3 regions of the Pseudoalteromonas sp. BSi20429 genome follow, and region 1 is predicted to be linked to each of the others. Evidence: predicted binding sites of a transcription regulator. Region 1 holds the regulator's gene; each other region holds the start of a gene.
What was found. The regulator FliA, encoded in region 1, starts transcription of late flagellar genes. The targets are predictions, from matches to a motif close to CTAAAGNTNNNNNNNNNNNNGCCGATA.

Region 1 (3,285 bases):
GGCTTCTGTTGGAGGTAGGCCCAAAATATGGAGGGTTTGAAGTAACTCAGGATCTGCTGGTTCCGGCTTATCCCTATTTTGGATAGTCGCGAACATTTCATTAATGGTGTCGAGCGCTTGTAAAATAACATCCATTAACTCTGAATTGACCGTTCGCACGCCTTGACGTAGTAAATCAAATACGTTTTCAGCGCCGTGGCAAGCATCAACAAGTTCTGTCATAGCTAAAAAGCCTGCACCACCTTTTACAGTGTGAAAGCCTCTAAATATGGCATTTAGTAACTCGGTATCTTCTGGATTATTTTCCAGTTCAACTAACTGTTCAGATAAAAGCTCTAGGATTTCTCCTGCCTCTACAAGAAAGTCTTGTAAAATATCTTCATCGACTTCAAACATGCAGTTACTCTCCTCTTAGAAGCCCAAACTTGATAAAAGATCATCGACTTCATCTTGATCAGACACAACATCATTACGCGATTCTTTATCAATAATAGGGCCTTCAGGACCTGCTAAAGTTTGTGTGGCAACTGGTTCTTTTATTTTTTGTTGTTCTACTTTATTCGCTGTGTTGTCACTGTCATCTTGTTCAGCAAACGCTGTTAAAAGATGAAGTAAGCTTTCTTCTACTTCTCTAACAAGTTCTATAACACGGCGAATAACTTGACCTGTTAAGTCTTGATAGTCTTGAGCCATTAGTACATTTGTCATTAAGCTTTGAAGCTCATCCGTTTTATGATGAGAGTTATTCATAAACTTATCGATACTATGGCAAAGTTGTTTAAACTCACCAAGCTCAATCTCCCGACTCATTAAACGATCCCATGTCGGTTTGATATGAGATATTTCATCTGCAAGTTGCTGTGCTATAGGTAAACTAGCCTCAACAGCATCCATTGTTTTATTAGCCGCATTTTCTGTCATTTCTATAACATAATTAAGCCGCTTTTTAGCATCTGGAATCGCATCTGTCGTTATGTTAGTTAAGCGAGTATCAAGCTCAAAGCTTTTAAGTGCTTCGTGCAGTTGACGAGTCAACTTCCCAACTTCAGCAAATAATTTAGACTGCTCTTGCGAAGCTGTCTCTAAAATCAACTGATTAGCTTTATCTTGCTCATCGTTTTCTAAATAAATGACGAGTTGACGAGCTTGTTCTAACGTTATTTGAGGCGCAGCTGGTGCTGACATAAGCCTCTCCCCCATCATTAGCCTAAGCGTTCAAATACTTTTTCTAATTTAGTTTTTAATGTTCCAGCCGTAAATGGCTTAACAATATAACCATTAACGCCAGCTTGCGCTGCAGCTATTATTTGTTCTTTTTTAGCTTCTGCCGTTACCATCAGTACAGGGATATGTTTTAACTTATCATCTGCACGAATTGCTCTTAGAAGGTCAATACCTTGCATTCCCGGCATATTCCAATCTGTAACCACAAAATCAAATACTTGATTTTGTAACATAGGCAAAGCTGTAGACCCGTCATCAGCTTCTTGAACATTAGTGAAACCTAAGTCACGTAATAGGTTTTTTATAATTCGTCTCATCGTTGAAAAATCATCAACTACAAGAATTTTCATGTTTTTATCCAAAACATCCCCCAGTGAGGTATTAACCTTAGTTTACTTACTACTAGTTTATCCAGTCATTGATTTTAGCTTTAAGCTTAATCATCGCCTGACCATGTATCTGACTTACACGCGATTCGCTTACATCGAGTATATGTCCTATTTCTTTTAAATTCATTTCATCGTTATAGTATAAAGAAAGTACCATTGCATCACGCTCTGGTAATGACTTTATTGCATTTAGTAAAGACTCATTAAACCGATCATTTTTAACATTATTAAAAGGTTTGTCTAGCGCTAAATCTTGGCCTACGGGAGTGATAACATCCTCATCTACACCAAGGTCTTCTATGCCTAATACTTTACTGGTATTAACATCATTTAAAATATGATGATACTCATTGAGTGAAATTTCAAGTTTTTCAGCAACTTCTGTATCAGTTGGTTCGCGATTCAGACTGCTTTCGAGCCCAGTAATTGCTTCTGCAACTTGTCGGCTTTTACGGTGTACTGAACGAGGAGCCCAATCACCACGACGCATTTCATCAAGCATAGCCCCGCGAATACGAATACCGGCGAAGGTTTCAAAGCTTGCGCCTTTTGTTGCATCAAAGTTTTTTGAAGCTTCTATTAAACCTATCATTCCTGATTGAATTAAATCATCAAGCTGAACGCTAGGTGGTAATCGAGCAATTAGATGACATGCCACTTTTTTAACAAGTGATGCATGTTTCTCAACAATCACATTTAAGTTTTGTGTTGATTGATATCCCATAGCTCTATTCACCAATGTTGTCATAATTAGCCGTTTACTAGTTTCTCAATGAAAAACTCTAAATGCCCAGATGGTTGATTTGGTATTGGCCATTTAACTGCTTTTGTCGCCAGCGCTTTAAACGCGAGAGCGGCTGGCGAACTTGGAAAGAGCTCAACAATCACCTTTTGGCGACGTGTTGCTTTGCGCATATTTTCGTCATAAGGAACCGTTGCTACTAGCTCCATTGAAACATCTAAAAAGCGATCGGTAACTTTAGATAGTTTTGCAAACAATTCAGTGCCTTCACGCATACTGCGGACCATATTGGCAACAATTTTGAACTTATAAACACCGTGCTCGCGGCTTAATACTTTAATAAGTGCGTAAGCATCGGTTATTGATGTTGGTTCATCGCACACTACAACCATTACATCTTGTGCTGCTCGTGAGAAGCTTAGCACCATGTCTGAAATACCAGCGGCTGTATCTACAATTAAAATATCAAATTCGGTATTCAATTCGCTAAATGCACGAATTAGCCCGGCATGCTCAGATGGCGATAATTCAACCATACTTTGCGAGCCCGATGTAGCGGGTACAATTTTAATACCAGCAGGCCCTTCAACTAAAATCTCGTCAAGCTCACATTCACCTGACAAAACGTGTGATAAATTGCGCTCTACACGTAAACCAAGCATCACATCACAGTTTGCTAAACCTAAGTCAGCATCCAGCACTAATACTCTATTACCTTGTTGCCCTAGTGCAATAGCGGTATTTAGAGAAACATTTGTTTTCCCCACCCCACCTTTACCACCGGTTACAGCGATAACTTTTACGCCGTTGTTATTGTTTTGACTCATTTTGCGCAGGCCGCTTGCTTGATCTAATACTGTGTTAATCATACATCCCTACTGTACTTGGCGCCACTGCTTGGTGCCTTGAATGTTGTGCTTTTGTTCTTTT
Region 2 (3,285 bases), on a different contig from region 1:
ATTACCACCGCCATTTCCTGGCATATGACTAAACTTATCGACCTTTTTCATAAACTATTCCGTTACATTTGTTAAAGAAAGCATACTTTATGATAAATAAGTGTGTTTGCCAATAAAAGTTATCTTACATCTATAGGAGCTGACTCTTTTGCTTTACCTTGTAATATAGATATTTCTACTCGGCGATTCCTGCGGCGATCTTCATCGGTGTCATTCGGTACAAGTGGTCGTGTTTCAGCTCGACCAACCACCATCATTCGCGTTTTATCAAATCCTTGGACTTTTTGCAGTTCACTTGCAACGGCTACAGCACGCTTTGATGATAGGTCCCAATTATTAATATATAACTCATTTGATACCTGAAAATCATCTGTATGGCCAGATACTGTTATTTCACCGGGTACATCTTTTAACAGCACACCGATATCTTGAATTATAGGTTTAAACTTAGGTTGTAAAAATGCACTACCAGAAGGAAATGAACCATTCTCTCTAATGCGAATAATTATTTGCTGCCCTAAAGACTCAAGCTCAATTGCGCCATCGATTATTTGCTTTTCAAGCTGCTGCGCTATCTTTTTAACAAGCTCGTTAGTTTGCTCCTGATCGGCTGCTGAAGTTGCTTGCTCAGAAGATTCTTCTTGTGAGGTACTACGAGATTCGCCACCGCGTTTATCCCCGCGCTGTTCTTGCCTGCCGCCTGCTGAGCTTTCATCGCCAGCCTGAAACTCTAACATTTGTTGAGTCATTTCGACTGTTTGCTGCTGAATGGTTTCTATTGGGGTTGGCTCTGGTTTGCCTGGGGTAAACTCCATGGCAATAACAGAGGTCCCTTTAGGGATGTCTTTTACTTCAATTTTATTCTGCACACCAAAAGCAAACTTCATAGAGCCCGCAATTTGTTTAAACTTAAGTACATCCATTTCTGAAAACGCGAGCAAGAGTACAAAAAAGCACATTAACAGTGACATTAAATCGGCAAACGTTCCCATCCATGCAGGTAGACCTGGTGGTGGGCATTTGCACTCTTGATCAGACATAGTTACTCCTCGGTATCTACTTTGCGTTTAGATTCAGCTAAGTAATTTTTCAAAATACCTTCGATTACTTTTGGATTTTGACCATCTTGTATACCTAAAATAGCATCCAAAATTAAACGCTGATTCATCGCTTCCTCGTCTTTACGCAGTTCAAGTTTTACCTGAATAGGAATTGCCACAACATTGGCTAAAAACGCGCCATATAAAGTTGTTAATAGTGCTACTGCCATTGCCGGACCGATTGCCTTTGGGTCATCCATGTTAGACAACATTGCAACCAAACCAATTAGAGTACCAATCATACCCATTGCAGGCCCTATATCAGCTAACGACTTAAATAAACCCGCGCCCAATTCATGACGAGTCGTGGTTAGAGAAATATCTTTTTGAAGTGTAGCGCGAACTACATCTGCGTCGTGGCCATCAACGAGCATATCGACGCCTTTGCGCATAAAGGGGTTTGGAATTTCAGCTTCTTCGAGTGCTAAAAAACCGCCTTTACGAGCTGAATCAGCAAGTTCTACTGCTTTTTCGATAAGTATTTCTGGCGTTTCGATTTTAAACATAAACGCTTTGGCAACAACTTTACCTATCCCCAAAAATTGCGACATAGTGAAGTTTGATAAAACAATAAAGAGTGAACCACCAAATACAATAACCACAGACGGGGTATTGTAAAACATAGCCATTTCACCGCTACTACTCATAAACATAGACATGACAATTAAGCCAATTGCGCCTAGGATCCCGATTATGGTTGCTAAATCCACATTTCCTCCAGAAGTTTCATGCTTAATGGCCTTATCATAAACTTTTATTATTAACTGCTTATCGGCAACATATTGAATTGCTTAAGCCATTTTTATAAATAAACATAAAAAGCAGCCTTTAGCACTATCTTAGATCAAGTTATAAAGGCTACCTAATTATCAATTGATTTATTAAACCAACAGACCGCTATTAAGGCTTTATTAATGCACTTGAAATATAATTTAACGTTATAAAGGTAAAAAACCAATATCATCCTTTGACCTAGTTTAGCATTCCCCCTAAAATTGACCCCTAAATTTATTATGTAAGCTGAAATAAAGATGGCGACTAAAAAACCTGAAAACTTAAGTTTCGAACAAGCACTAGAAGAATTATCTACAATCGTTAGTGACATGGAACAAGGTGACTTATCGCTTGAGCAATCGTTAAAGCAATTTGAGCGTGGAATTGCATTAGCAAGTGCTTCATCAGGGAAATTACAGCAAGCAGAACAAAAAGTATCAATTTTGATGGGGAATGGCGAAAAGTCAGTACTTACAAACTTTGATAATGATATGGAATAGCTGTGAGCATAAAAAATCATATTGAACGTGCTCAAAAAGATGTAGTAGCGACCTTACAACAGCATTTTAACCAGCCTCTCGATACAGAAGAAACGGTAAAGAACGCCACCCAGTATGGATTATTTAATGGCGGTAAAAGATTACGTCCATTTTTAGTTTATGCCACAGGTAAAATGCTCGGCGCAAACCATCAAGACTTAAACGTACTTGCTGCTGCAATTGAGTGTATTCATAGCTATTCGTTAGTCCATGATGACTTACCAGCAATGGACGATGACGACTTACGCCGCGGACGCCCTACTTGTCATATAGAGTTTGGCGAGGCAAATGCAATTTTAGCCGGTGATGCTCTTCAAACTCTTGCTTTTGAGCTTATTGCGAATCACAAATTTGAATGCTCATCACAAACACAAGTAAAAATGATTGCTACACTTGCCCACGCATCAGGCCTTCAGGGTATGGTTGGCGGACAAGGCCTTGATATAGCAGCAACTGATAAAGTAATTACCGTACAAGAGCTTGAGCGAATACATAAGCTAAAAACCGGAGCTCTAATTAATTGCGCAATTACACTTGGTGCACTGTGCAGTGAAAAGGCTGATCAACAAACCTTAGAAAATTTAAGTGTTTTTGGGTATGCTATAGGGCTAGCATTTCAAGTACACGACGACATTTTAGATGTTGAAGGCGATACAGTTATTTTAGGAAAGCCACAAGGCTCCGATATTGCCGCGAATAAAGCGACATATCCGGCGTTATTAGGTATGCTAGGCGCTAAAGAAAAGGCGCAGAATTTAATACAACAAGCCCATGAAGCGTTAGCAAATATAGATGCTGACACAACACTTCTTGCGTCGCTAGCAAATTATCTAATTGAGCGTGACCACTAATTTTTGCTCATACGTATTGCA
Region 3 (3,285 bases), on a different contig from region 1:
ATTGCTTTCATTTAGCACTAGCTTAGCTTGCTCTATGGCAACTTCTGGCTGTTTCATGTCTTTGCGTAACAAAATAGGAATGCTGTAGCTCATAATCATATTAACTTTTATTGAGCTTGTTTTATTAGTATTTTCACCAGGCAATGCTTGAAATAGAAGATGAGAGCGGTACTCACCAGAAGCTAGACCTTTAGGTTTACGTATTGCTATTTTTACTGTTTGTTTTTCACCAGGTGCTAAACGCATTTGTTTTGGTGACAAACGTGCCATTGAACTTAAACTTTCGCTTGTAGCCTCTGCCAACTGTATGTAGCCACCGCTAGGTTGCGCTTGCTTCTCACTCCATAAAACACGATATGTTTGATATTCATCCCCCGTATTAATTACGGTAACTTTAGCGGTTCGTTGACGTTCATCAAAACTAATACGGGTTGGAGAGATAAGTAAATTTGCGTATGCATTTTTTCCTAAAATACATACACTCAGTGCGAGCAGCACTACAACTTTATAAAGCATGTTTTTCCTTTAGTAATCAATCGTAATTTCTAATTGGGTGTCAGTAATAAAACTACCATCTAAGTAACTTTGGCTAGTCCCTGTCGTTATTAAACGGCCACCTACTTTGAGTAAAAGCTCTCCAAATTCATCGCTAGTTTGCGTTCTTGGTAAATCCACTAATACAACCGAAAACTTAGCACTATTAGCTCCAAGTACTTCACTTTGCAATGTAGAATCACTCGTTTTGTTAAACGATATTTGAGTAAGGGGAGGTAAATCGGTAAATAAAAGTTCTGCGGGATTACCCTCAGTTAATACGTAAATATTACCAAATGTGGTTGTTTCACCTTCATGGCTAATGGTTATAGAACTTAAAGTATTATTTTGAGGGATAACTAAAGTGCCAAAATTAAGCGCTTCTTGTTGTATGCTTGCGCTATAGGCTTGCTCGCTAAACATTAACGAAAGCCAAGCAGAAACATACAAAAAGCGCATTGTTTGTTTAAACACTAATTAATATGACACTTCAATATTAAAGCTACCAGAATACTCACCATCAGGGTAATCCACACTTGATGCGTTTGATGAAGTAGAAAGAGTCGCGCCTATATTAAATGATACAGCGCCATCAACACCAGCTTGTAGGTTGGGAGTACCCTGCGTATAAAGCGCTCCTGCATTTGTTCCGCTCGTTATAAAGTAAGTCCAAGCATCTACAGTAAAATCAGGTTCATTTAAGCCTTGGCCAGCTAAGGGTAGTATTAAAGTATTTACTGGGTCGCTAATGGTTAAAATAGAGTTTGGTACTACATCTGACACACTAAAAGCCCCCGCTTCACCACCTTCAATTATTGAGATACTCGCAGCGTTACCAGTTGGATTCTCTTTTGAAGTAACAGGGCTCGCAGCTGGATCAGGACTAACTGTCAGCGTTGCTTGTTCGGCGCCTAATGGATCTGAAATAGCACGAATAGTACCAAAATTTAAATCGTTATCTTTTGTGAGTACTACAGCATTTTGTACCGTTACTTTCGCTTCAAATGATTCTGTAGCAGCATAAGTGCTAAACGAGCTGACCACGGTGGTTACAGCTAATGCAGATAAATAAAACTTCATGCTAAATCCTTATAAGAAAATGGGCTTTATCAAATATTTGCCCAACTATAGTTAGTATCGACTATTAGTACAAATACTTTAATACTATATAAGTTTAAAAGGCCTAATTTATTAATTATATTGGTTTTCCGACAAAAGCAGCAATATTACATACTTGATCAAGCTGATTAGCTAAATAACAAAACGCACTTACTTGAGCATCGTTTTTAAATGGACCTACACGTAATCCATATAAAGTCATATTATTATTTTTACGTTCAAACATAGTAAAATTAAATTGAGTAAATGCACTGGGGTATAATTGCTTAAGCCTTTCGACTCTTGCTTTAACAAGCTCTGGCTTTAAATACCAACCAAGCTGTGCTCCAATTTTAGTTTCATCTGTTAAGGTGAGTTCTGAATTTTGTAAGTTTGGTGTTTTTACTTCGGGAGTGTTATTTAGTGCCGTCGGTTCCAAATTCTGTGAAGGCTGATTACCATAGGTGATATCGGTTTTACTTTGCATGAGTAAAGGCGGGTTTTCAGTTAATTCACTTTGAGACGATAACGCCATAATTAATAGCTGTAAATCATCTTCCATAGCAGTTAAACGACCAATGCTTTCTTGCTGTAAGTGCCACTGCGAAACATACTCTTTTACTTGTTTATCAGTTATTAAAGAATGCTGCACGCTCTCGTTATTTACAGTTGCGCTGCTACATCCATATAAATAAAAAGATAAGAATAAAACTGATATTAAATGACAAGACTTAAAATACCGCATTGCAAAATGCACTCTACTAACCAAGATAATAAATCAAAGCAAATTTTGCGCCACTTTATAGCAACTTTTTAATTAAGTAGTCTATTTTGAAGTAAGAAAAGCCATATCGATAATAAGGCAAAATTTCATCATTTAGTTGGTATCACTAATTGCTGCTGCATTGCTCTACCTCCTGCATTCATGCAGTCGTAGATCAAAAATTATTAGCAAAGTTAGCGTCAGGTCTAATCCTTCAAATTGATTAAGTATTATTGCAGATTGATATTACATACTGTGAGCTAAAGCCTTACTGGCTTATCGGTATAGTTACTTACTATGCAATCGAGTTTGTACAACTTGAATACGTCACAGTCTGCTTTTGCATTTTTAAAGTTTTGGTAAGAGCCAAGTTTTAGCCTGTAAAACATTTTGTCGTTTATTTTGGCGGTTTCTACGTTAGTCAATATTTTGTCTCTAAACAACGGCGCTGCTTTAGTATTTAGCTCTTGCCATGCTTTAGCCACACCTTGCTCTGAGTCAACCGAAGCTACCTGTAAAGCAAATACATGTTTAGGTTTATTTAATTTTACAGTTTGTTTTTTATTACTGTAATTTTGTTTAACTTGTTGGCGTGATTTAACATTACGTGTGTTTCGTGGTGAGCGTACAGACTTGCTGCTATACCCTTGATTAGACTGCGCAATAGCTTTGCTGTTTATAATATCAATATGATTTACGAGGTAAGTTATTTCTTTTTCTAATCTTAAAATTCGCTCTATGCCTTCACGAGCTTGTTGCCACTGCATTGCGGCATCTTTTAGCTGTGCAAGTTCAAGGGCTGTAATTGATACGTAGTCAGGCGAGTTACTTTGAGGTTGTTCATCAATGGTTTTTATTTCAGGCGAGACGCTGCATGCTGTACCAAATAA

Region 2: the regulator FliA is predicted to act here: its motif matches at 1,870-1,896, upstream of pomA (flagellar motor protein PomA).
Region 3: the regulator FliA is predicted to act here: its motif matches at 1,670-1,696, upstream of P20429_RS10315 (DUF4402 domain-containing protein).

What each region holds. Positions count from the first base shown of each region.
Region 1 is NZ_BADV01000083.1:12,658-15,942, reverse strand. It holds gene P20429_RS03815 (chemotaxis protein CheA) at 1-396, opposite strand, end outside; gene P20429_RS03820 (protein phosphatase CheZ) at 412-1,185, opposite strand; gene cheY (chemotaxis response regulator CheY) at 1,203-1,586, opposite strand; gene P20429_RS03830 (RNA polymerase sigma factor FliA) at 1,627-2,337, opposite strand; gene P20429_RS03835 (MinD/ParA family protein) at 2,364-3,224, opposite strand; gene flhF (flagellar biosynthesis protein FlhF) at 3,217-3,285, opposite strand, start outside.
Region 2 is NZ_BADV01000115.1:5,203-8,487, forward strand. It holds gene P20429_RS00670 (flagellar motor protein MotB) at 120-1,040, opposite strand; gene pomA (flagellar motor protein PomA) at 1,043-1,810, opposite strand; gene P20429_RS00660 (exodeoxyribonuclease VII small subunit) at 2,132-2,374, shown strand; gene ispA ((2E,6E)-farnesyl diphosphate synthase) at 2,377-3,264, shown strand.
Region 3 is NZ_BADV01000045.1:18,662-21,946, reverse strand. It holds gene P20429_RS10305 (molecular chaperone) at 1-516, opposite strand, end outside; gene P20429_RS10310 (DUF4402 domain-containing protein) at 526-1,008, opposite strand; gene P20429_RS10315 (DUF4402 domain-containing protein) at 1,012-1,614, opposite strand; gene P20429_RS10320 (SPOR domain-containing protein) at 1,730-2,284, opposite strand; gene P20429_RS10325 (SPOR domain-containing protein) at 2,656-3,285, opposite strand, start outside.